2 regions of the Saccharothrix mutabilis subsp. mutabilis genome follow, and region 1 is predicted to be linked to the other one. Evidence: riboswitches for the same ligand, from Rfam matches in the RefSeq annotation. Region 1 holds a riboswitch; the other holds the start of a gene.
What was found. A riboswitch is a leader RNA that binds a small molecule or an ion and turns the genes downstream of it on or off. The one in region 1 is predicted to bind cobalamin.

Region 1 (4,961 bases):
GCCCATCGAGGAACTCGCGCGGGAAGCGCGGAAACGCCGTCCCCGCACGAACTTCGGCACCGTCCTGCCCGGTTTCTTCCGCAGGTTCCACGCCCTGGAGCAACTCGCGACGGAAGTCCTGCGCTACCAAGCGGAACTGGTCCCCGGCCCGCTCCAGACCGCCGACTACGCCCGCGCCGTGCTCACCGCCCACCCGGGCCGTCCGGCCGAGGAGGTCGAGCGCCTGGTCGAGGCCCGGTTGTCCCGCCTGGACCGCGTCACCGACGGCGAGCAGCGACTCCACGCCGTGCTGCACGAAGCCGCCCTGCGGGCCACGGTCGGCACCCCGGACACCATGCGTGCGCAACTCCGCCACCTGCGGAAGCTGTCCGGCCTGCCGAACGTGACCCTCCAGGTCCTCCCGCTGGACGCGCCCGCCCACGCCCTGACCGGCTACCCGTTCGTCCTGCTGCGGATCCCCGACAGCGACCCGGTCGTGTACCTGGAGGCCCTGACCACCGCGACGACCGTCGAGAATCCCGCGCACGTGGCGAGTTACGAGGAGGCGTTCGACGCGCTCCGCCAGGCGGCCCTGCCCCCGACCCGGAGCGTCACCCTGTTGAACGCCTTGGAGAAGTCCCGGTGAGCGGCCGGGTCGCGTGGCGCAAGTCGAGCCGCAGCGGCGGCACCGGCGGTGATTGCGTGGAACTGGCCCACACCCGGTCCGCGGTCCTCGTCCGCGACTCCAAGAACCCGGACGGCCCGAAGCTGGTCTTCACTCCCGCGCATTTCGCGGGTTTCCTCAACGCGCTCAGGAACGGCTGAGCCGCCACTCGCGCACGACGTGCTCGACGTCGAACGGCATCATGTTCAGCGGCGGGCCGGACAGCGGCTTGCGGATCGCCTCGGTGATGCGGGCGTTGATCTCGCCGAGGATCCGCCGCACCTCGTCCTCGGTGCCCGCCGCCCCCGCCGCCGCACGCGCTTCGGCCGCTTCCTTGCGGAGTTGCAGGGTCGGGGGCAGCATCGTGCCTTCTTCGCGGCGGACCTTGTCCTTGACCCACCAGAGTTCGTCGTGCGGCTCGGAGAGGCCGGCGAGCGGCTTGCCGGCGCCGGGGAGGTCGTCGAACTCGCCCTTGTCCTGAGCTTCGCGAATCTGCCGCTCCACCCACGTCTCGAACCCGACCCCGGCGGGCTTGCGCTGAGTCATACCCACGACGGTACCCGCGACCACCCACGCCCGGCCGCCTCCACGACGGTGCCGGCGGGGGTCGATGCGGCAGGGGGCACGAGCGGGGAGCGGCTGGCATCGGTGGTGGCCGGACGGCCAGGCCGGGCGGGCGGTGCGGCGAGGGCGGTGCGGCGAGGGTGGGCGTGGCGGCCGGGCGGGCGTGGCGGCGAGGCCGCGCGGCGAGGCGACACAACGGGCCGGCGCGGCGGGCTGGCGGGGCCGCGCGGGCGGCCGGCGGCGGGCGGCGGGCGGCCGGCGGCGGGGCTGCGCGTGGGGCGGCGGGGCGGGGCGGGCTGCCGGGTGGGCGGTGGTGGGGCCGGGCGATGCTGGGGCATGGGTGCGGGGTTGGGGTGAGGTGGGGGCGTTGCGCGTTGTTCGGCGCGTTCCGAAGGTCCCCCTGCCGTGCCCGCCCGCTCCATATCACGGGACGTGCGGAGGGCGGAGTGGTTCCCGATCCTGCATGTCACTCGATCGGGTACACCCACCTCCCTTACCAGATTCGATCATACCAACACACCACCTGGGGCCCATTCCCGCCACCCGGCACAACATGTAGTGTCCAGCGCGCTGGTGGTTCACCGTCCTACCCGGTGAGGCAAGAGGGAACCCGGTGTGAGTCCGGGACTGCCCCGCAGCGGTGAGCGGGAACGACCGCCGTCAGACGAGCACTGGGTCCAACGGGCCTGGGAAGCGACGGCCAGTAGGTGTGTGCACGGTGCCCGCGAGTCCGAAGACCTGCCACCCGTGCGCGCGCCGGACCTCGGCGTGCGGTCTGGTCCTGCTCACGAGGAGAGAGCCTTGACCGTTGTCGACGCGCGGCCGTTGGACGGCCTGCGTCTTGAGTTGGCGCGACTCGCCGCCGACCTGCCCGATGTTCGCACCGACCGGGTCCTCCGGTTGGTTGAAGCCGGGGCAGGAGCCGAACAGCAAGAGCAAGAGCCAGAGCAAGAGCGAGTGGCTCGGGAGTTGGCGGTCAGGGGCGCTGCTGCCCTGACGGCCACTGATCCGCAGTACTCCAAGCTCGCCGCGCGGCTGCTGGCCGGGACCATCCGGGCCGAAGTCGGAGACCATCGACGCTTCTCCGCGAGTGTGGAGCTGGGATCCCGACTGGGGCTGCTGTCGGAACGGCTGGCCGGGTTCGTCGCTCGGCACGCCGACGCCCTGGACGACACGATCGACGAAGCCGCCACGGACCGGTTCGAGTACTTCGGGCTCAAGACCGTCTACGACCGCTACCTGTTGCGCCACCCCGAAAAGCGCACGGTCATCGAAACGCCCCAGCACTTCTTCCTGCGCGTCGCCTGCGGGCTGTCGGAGACCGTCGAGGAGGCGCGGGAGCTGTACGCCCTGCTCTCCCGCCTCGACTACCTGCCCAGCTCCCCCACCCTCTTCAACGCCGGCACCCGCCACCCGCAGTTGTCGTCGTGCTTCCTGCTCGACTCGCCCCGCGACGAGCTCGACTCGATCTACCACCGCTACGCCGAGGTCGCGCGGCTGTCCAAGTTCTCCGGGGGCATCGGCGTCTCGTGGACCCGCGTCCGGTCCCGGGGCTCGCTCATCCGCGGCACCAACGGCCGTTCCAACGGCATCGTGCCGTGGCTGCGCACCCTGGACGCCTCGGTCGCCGCGGTCAACCAGGGCGGCCGGCGCAAGGGCGCTGCCTGCGTCTACCTCGAACCCTGGCACGCCGACGTCGAGGAGTTCCTCGAACTGCGCGACAACACCGGCGACGAAGCGCAGCGCACCCACAACCTCAACCTGGCCCTGTGGGTGCCCGACGAGTTCATGCGGCGCGTCGAGGCCGACGACCCCTGGTCGCTGTTCGACCCCAAGGACGTCCCGCACCTGACCGACCTCTGGGGCGCGGACTTCGACGCCGCCTACCAGCGGGCCGAACGGCAGGGCCTGGCCAAGCGCACCCTGCCCGCCCGCGCCCTGTACGGCCGCATGATGCGCACCCTCGCCCAGACCGGCAACGGCTGGCTGACCTTCAAGGACACCGCGAACCGCACGTCCAACCAGACCGCGGTCCCCGGCAACGTCATCCACCTGTCCAACCTGTGCACCGAGATCCTGGAGGTCACCGGCGACGACGAGACCGCCGTGTGCAACCTCGGCTCGGTCAACCTGGCCCGCCACACCACCCCCGACGGCATGGACTGGGACCGGCTGCGGGCGACCGTCCGCACGGCCGTGAAGTTCCTCGACCGCACGATCGACCTCACCTACTACCCCACCCCGGCGGCGGGCGGCGGCAACCGGCGCTGGCGGCCGATCGGCCTGGGCGTGATGGGCCTCGCGGACGTGTTCTTCCAGCACGGACTCGCCTTCGACGCGCCGGAAGCGCTGGAACTGTCCACCGGGATCGCCGAAGAGATCGCGCTGACGGCGTTCGAGACCTCGGCGGACCTGGCCGAGCGGCACGGTCCGCACCCCGAGTTCGGCGCCACGAGGGCCGCGCGCGGCGTGCTGCACCTCGACCACTTCCCGCACGCCGACCCGCGGCAGCCCGAGCGCTGGCGGCGACTGCGCGAGAAGATCGCCCGGCACGGCCTGCGCAACTCGCTGGTCGTGGCCATCGCGCCCACCGCCACCATCGCGTCCATCGCGGGCTGCTCGGAGTGCATCGAGCCGGTGGTCTCCACGCTGTTCAAGCGCGAGACCCTGTCCGGCGAGTTCCTCCAGGTCAACCCGTACCTGGTGCGCGACCTCAAGGCCCTGGGCCGCTGGGACCAGGCCACCCGCGACGCCATCAAGCGGGCCGACGGCTCGGTCCAGGGCCTGGACCTGCCGGCCGACCTCAAGGCCCGCTACCGGACCGCGTGGGAACTGCCGCAGAAGGCGTTGATCGACCTCGCCGCCGCGCGCACCCCGTACGTCGACCAGGGGCAGTCGCTGAACCTGTTCTCGGCCTCCCCCACCATCGGCAAGCTGTCCTCGATGTACGCCTACGCCTGGCGCGCCGGTCTCAAGACCACCTACTACCTGCGCTCCCGGCCCGCGACCCGCATCAACCAGACCACCGTCGCGGCCAAGTCGACGTGCGACCTGGAGAACCCCGAGACCTGCGAGGCCTGCCAGTGACGCTCCTCGACCCCGGCATGGACCTGACCCTGCGCCCCATGCGCTACCCGGACTTCTACGAGCAGTACCGGGCCGCCATCCGCAACACGTGGACGGTCGAGGAGGTGGACCTCGCCGCCGACGTCGCCGACCTGGCCCGCCTCACCCCCGCCGAGCACCACCTGGTGCACCGGCTGGTCGCGTTCTTCGCCACCGGCGACTCGATCGTGGCCAACAACCTGGTGCTCAACCTCTACCAGCACGTCAACGCGCCCGAGGCCCGCCTCTACCTCTCGCGCCAGCTGTTCGAGGAGGCCGTCCACGTCCAGTTCTACCTGACCCTGCTGGACACCTACCTGCCCGACCACGACGAGCGGGCGCGGGCGTTCGCCGCGATCGAGCACATCCCGTCGATCCGCGCCAAGGGCGAGTTCTGCTTCAAGTGGATCGACTCGATCAACGGCCTGGCCGAGCTGCGCACCCGCGCCGACCGCCGGGCGTTCCTGCTCAACCTGATCTGCTTCGCCGCGTGCATCGAGGGCCTGTTCTTCTACGGCGCCTTCGCCTACGTGTACTGGCTGCGCTCGCGCGGCCTGCTGCAAGGCCTCGCCACCGGCACGAACTGGGTGTTCCGCGACGAGTCGATGCACATGAACTTCGCGTTCGGCGTCGTGGACACCGTCCGCGC
Region 2 (4,961 bases), on a different contig from region 1:
AGCTCGGCTACCGCGGCGCCCGCTACTCGCTGGGCTACGGCGCGTGCCCGAACATGGAGGACCGGGTCAAGGTCGTGGACCTGCTGGAACCGGGGCGGATCGGGGTCGAGCTGTCCGAGGAGCTGCAACTGCACCCGGAGCAGTCGACCGACGCGTTCGTGGCGCACCACCCCGAGGCGAAGTACTTCAACGCGTGAAGGCGTACCTGTGGAGAGGGGCGGCATGACCGTCGAGGCCGTGCTGTGGGACATGGACGGCACCCTGCTGGACTCGGAGAAGCTGTGGGACGTCCCGCTCTACGAGTTCGCCGAGAAGCTGGGCGGGTCGCTGTCGTTGGCGACCCGGCAGGCGATGGTCGGGTCGAACGTGCCGACGACCATGGCGTTGCTGTTCGCCGAGGTCGGCGTGGTGCCGACGCCGGAGGAGACGGCCGACGGGGCGGCGTGGGTCCTGCGGCGCACCGAGGAGCTGTTCCGGGCCGGTCTGCCGTGGCGACCGGGTGCGCGGGACGCTCTGCGCGCGGTGCGTGCTTCCGGCGTGCCGATGGCGCTGGTGACGTCAACGGAACGCGGTTTGACCGAGGTCGCGCTGGACACGATCGGCCGCGAGCTGTTCGACGTGACCGTGTGCGGCGACGAGGTGGAGGGCCGCAACAAGCCCCTACCGGACCCGTACCTGAAGGCAGCACGCATGCTCGGCGTCGACGCTGAGCGTTGTGTGGCGATCGAGGACTCGCCGACCGGTGTCGCTTCGGCGGTGGCGGCGGGTTGCACGGTCCTGGTCGTGCCGTGCGACGTGCCCGTGCCGGCGGGGGAGCGGCGGATCTTCCGCGACTCCCTGGTGGACGTGGACCTGGAGCTGTTGGCCTCGCTGCCCGGCCGGGTCTGACCCCTCCGAGCCGGGCCTGACAGTTCCGACCCTGGGCGGGTGCGGCATCCCGCACCCGCCCGGAGCCGTTCCGCTCAGGCCGCCAGGGCCGGGGACTTCGCCGTGGCTTTGCGGACCGACGGGTCGATCAGCAGGCCGAACACCACGCCCAGGCCGAGCCAGAGGGTGGCCGTCTCCGCCAGTGACGCGAGGCGGAAGTCCCACAGGACGTCGCTGGGCATGTCCGCCGGGATCGCGTCCGGCGGCGCGGGGAAGGCCAGCAGGACCACCACCACGCCGGCGATCGCCGCCAGGGCGACCACCGTCGAGCGGACCGGGGCGGCCAGGTGGGTCAGGCGGGACGCCAGGAAGCTCGCCCCGTAGACGACCGCCAGGCCGGCCGCGATGACGCCCAGGTAGAGCACCGTCCGGTAGTCCACCGTGTCCGGGTTGCCCACCGCCGGCGGGTTGGCCGGGTACTTCACCGCGGGCAGCAGCGCCGCCGCGCCGAACGCCGCCGCGGCCAGGGTGACGCTCCGCGTGAACGGCGGGCGGTGGACCAACCAGCGGCGGGCGCCAGCGTAGGCGGTGGCGAACAGCGCGCCGATCGCCAAGCCGACGATCACCGCGGCCAGCACGCCGCCGACCAGTTGGGTGCCACGACCGAACAGCTCACCGTGGTCGTGTCCTGCTTCCGCCGCGGGTTCCGCGGCGGCACGCGCCTCCTCGACGGCCAACGCCGCCCGGATGGGCACCTCCACGACGACGAGCCCGACGAGTCCCGCCAGGAGTCCGGCGATGCCGCCCGCGCCGATCCCGCGCAGCAGCACGCCCTTGTACGTGGTCATCGGTCGGTTGCCTAGTGGCACGGGACGCCGAGCGCGTGGCGCCCGTCGTGGAAGAACTCGTGCAGCGACTCGGCGGCGTGGCCGAGCGCGATGCCGTTCTCCTGCAGGACGAGCCAGGTCACCATCAGCGCGACCAGCGCGACGGCGTAGGCCCACCGGGGGATGGGAAGGGAAAGGTGGTGCGCGGGGCTCGTCATGACGGCCTCCTCCATACCTCGTGGAAGGTCAACAACACTTCGCGCCGCAGCCGGTCTCCTGACTCCCGGATCGACACCGTCCCCGCGTCTTCCCAGCCGCACCGTGCGACCAGTGACGTTCTCGGCGGGTTGGCTCCCCGGTCACAGTGGCGAGGACCGCGCCGGATTCCCACCGGCTTCCCGTCCACTGCGGCGCTGGAACCGTAAAGGTCCACTCCGTCCCGGCACAACCGACCAGACGAGTTGTCATTCACCTCACGTCCGCAACGCCCGGTGCGCCACAGCGGCTAGGCGTGGCGTTCGGGGCAGGCGCGAACGGGCCGCTCGCGGCTTGGGGCGGGCGGAAGGGGCGCTGGTCGGCCGGGGCGGCGCTGGCCGGCCGGGTGAGTTGGCAGTTCGCGGGTGGGCCGCTTGCGCCCGGCGGGGCCGCGCGCGCCGGTTGGGCCGCGTTCGCCGAGTGGGCAGCCCACGCCCAGCCAGCCGTGCGCCGGGTGGGCCGCGTGCGTCGCGCTCAGCGGGTGGGGAGGGGGCAGTCGCCGCAGGTTCCGCCGCCGTCCAGGCGGTAGTACAGGCAGCAGCTCCGGCGGCGGAAGGCCACTTCGCCGGGGAACGGGATGAAGTCGCCCGTGCCCTTGAGCGGTGGTTCGGAGAGCAGGTGTTCGCCTACCGCCACGCAGTGTTCCGCCGGCGCGGTGCCGCTGCGGGCGACCGTTTTCAGCGCGCCGGCGATCGAGGAGGCCGCGTTGCCCCACAGCAGCCCGCGCGCCACCGGCACGACCGCTCGCACCGCCTCGACCACCGGTTCCAGCGACTCCGCGATGCCCACGCCCGGGTCGGCTCGGTCGATCCGCACCCGCAGCCCGTCCGGGCCGTAGTGCCACCACAGGTTGCCGGGGCGGATGTCGGGCGCGACTCCCTCGACGGCGTGGGCGGCGGCGGTCGGGCAGAGCAGGCGCGCGGTGTAGCTCAGGAAGAACAGCGATGCCGCCACCCGCCGCTCGCCCGTCCGGTAGCGCTCGGCGATGGCGTCGAGGGTGCGGGGGAGCGCGGGACCGTCGAGCAGGTCGGCGCCGGGGAGCCAGTCGTCGCTGGGACGGCCCAGGTCCAGGGCGAAGAACGGGCTGAGACCGCGGACCCGGCGCAGGGTGGACAGCACGGCGGCGAAGTCGGACACGTGTCCTAGTCTGCCGCCCGTGGACGCACTGGGGCTCGGACTCACCTTCGGCTTGGCGGCGAGCATCAGCCCCGGTCCGCTGTTGGTGCTGGTCGTGACGTCGGCGCTGCGGTCGGGATGGCGGGCGGGCGCGTTGGCGGCCTGTGCGCCCCTGCTCTCGGACGCGGTGGTGGTCGGCGTGACCGTTCTCGTGCTCGACCGCCTCCCGGCGCGGGCGTTGGGCGTGCTCGGGGTCGTGGGCGCGGTGTTCGTGGTGTGGAGCGGGGTGCGGACGGTGCGCGAGGCCCGGACCGCCACCCTCGACGGTTCCGGCGAGGCCGGCGGTGACGCCCTGCGCCGCGCCGTGCTGGTGAACCTCCTCAGCCCGCACCCGTGGGTCGCCTGGGCCACCGCCCTCGGACCGCTGACGATCACCACGTGGCGGGCGTCGGCGGGCGCGGCGGTGGCCCTGCTGGTCGGCTTCTACCTGATGTTGATCGGCGGCAAGGTGGTCATCGCGGTCCTGGTCGCGCGCGGCCGGCGCCGGTTGGGCGACACCGGTTACCGGCGCGCCCTGACCTGCGCGGGCGTGCTGCTCGCGTTGGCGGGCGTGGCGCTGGGTGTCGAGTTCGCCGGCTACGGCACCTGACCGACCCGAACGCGGGACCGGGTGTCGATCAGGGCATGTAGAAGGTCATGAGGTCGGAGCGGACCGGCGGGAACAGGGTCTGCATCAGGTCCGCGTTCGGACCGGGGTAGACGTCCGGCTGACGTGCGGTGAGGCCACGCAACCCGTGCGGGCCGAAGAGCAGCGACGCCAGCATGTCCGGCGCCACGCCGCACCCGCCCACCACACCCGGCGCCTGCATGGTGCTGCCCGCGACCACCGCACCCACCTCGCCCGCCTGGTACGGCAGGCGCACGTGGGAGCGGTAGAACGACACCACCGCCTCGCCCTCCGCGTCGGCGAACGACGACTTGGCCAGCCGCCGCCCGAACACCGGACGCAGGTGGTCCAGCAACGCCACCGGGTCGGGGACGCGCACGTAGTACGAGTTCGCCTCCTCCGGCGCGGGACCCAGGAACGGTTCCAGCGCCTCGCCCGCGACCGTGCCCGGACGCTCGTTCGCCGTCGTCGCACCGGTGTGCGCCAACAGCGCGCGCACCGCGCCGGCCTCGGTCGCCGCGACCTCGGCCAGGCGCACGCCCTCGTCCGGCGGCGTGGAGCGGCCGGTGCCGACCGGCACGCCGTCCCGTTCCACCAGCCACTGCGTGCTGCCGTCGCGCGCGATCAGCCACCGCCACAGGCCGGGCGAGTGCGGCATCGACAGGTCCGCCCGCGCCTGCTCGGCCTCCTGGAGCCGGTGCAGGGCCGGGATGTCGTCGAACGTCGCCTCGCGCACGGTGTAGCCGTCGGCGGACGCCGTGCCCACCACGGGCCGGACCGGTGCGATGGGGATTGCGTACGTGTACCCGAACAGCCGGTAGAAGTACGGGATGCCCAGCATCACCTGCACGAGTTGCCCACGCGCGGCGGACCGCTCGTGCGCCCAGCCCATGAGCGCCCGCACCAGGCCGCGGCCCTCGTAGTCGCGGTCGGTGGCGACCAGTTCCACCTGCCCCGCCGGGATCGCGACGCCGTCGAGGAACAGCGTCTCGTCCAGCAGGGTCGCGGTGGAGACCACCCGGTCACCGTCCACGACGACCGCGCACGCCTCCCACCCGGCGTCCGGGTCCTCGACCACCAGCCGGTGGTCGACGGCGTCCTCGGGTTCGCCGCGTTCGGCCAGCAACGCGCCGATCTGGTCGAGGTCCCGCGGTTCGGCGGTGCGCAGCACCAGCCCGTCGGACAACGTCATCCGCGCAGTGTCGAGCCTCACCTCCGTTCCCAGCCAC

Region 2: another riboswitch for cobalamin. It lies ahead of ABD126_RS35760 (CbtB-domain containing protein); the one in region 1 lies ahead of ABD126_RS00690 (ribonucleoside-diphosphate reductase subunit alpha).

What each region holds. Positions count from the first base shown of each region.
Region 1 covers NZ_BAAABU010000001.1:145,317-150,277, reverse strand. The annotation lists gene ABD126_RS00705 (helix-turn-helix domain-containing protein) at 1-625, shown strand, start outside; gene ABD126_RS00700 (DUF397 domain-containing protein) at 622-804, shown strand; gene ABD126_RS00695 (DnaJ family domain-containing protein) at 791-1,189, opposite strand; cobalamin riboswitch at 1,765-1,967, shown strand; gene ABD126_RS00690 (ribonucleoside-diphosphate reductase subunit alpha) at 2,165-4,294, shown strand; gene ABD126_RS00685 (ribonucleotide-diphosphate reductase subunit beta) at 4,291-4,961, shown strand, end outside.
Region 2 covers NZ_BAAABU010000030.1:79,860-84,820, forward strand. The annotation lists gene metH (methionine synthase) at 1-197, shown strand, start outside; gene ABD126_RS35750 (HAD family hydrolase) at 223-888, shown strand; gene ABD126_RS35755 (CbtA family protein) at 963-1,715, opposite strand; gene ABD126_RS35760 (CbtB-domain containing protein) at 1,727-1,912, opposite strand; cobalamin riboswitch at 1,944-2,119, opposite strand; gene ABD126_RS35765 ((2Fe-2S)-binding protein) at 2,424-3,086, opposite strand; gene ABD126_RS35770 (LysE family translocator) at 3,106-3,714, shown strand; gene ABD126_RS35775 (GNAT family N-acetyltransferase) at 3,743-4,924, opposite strand.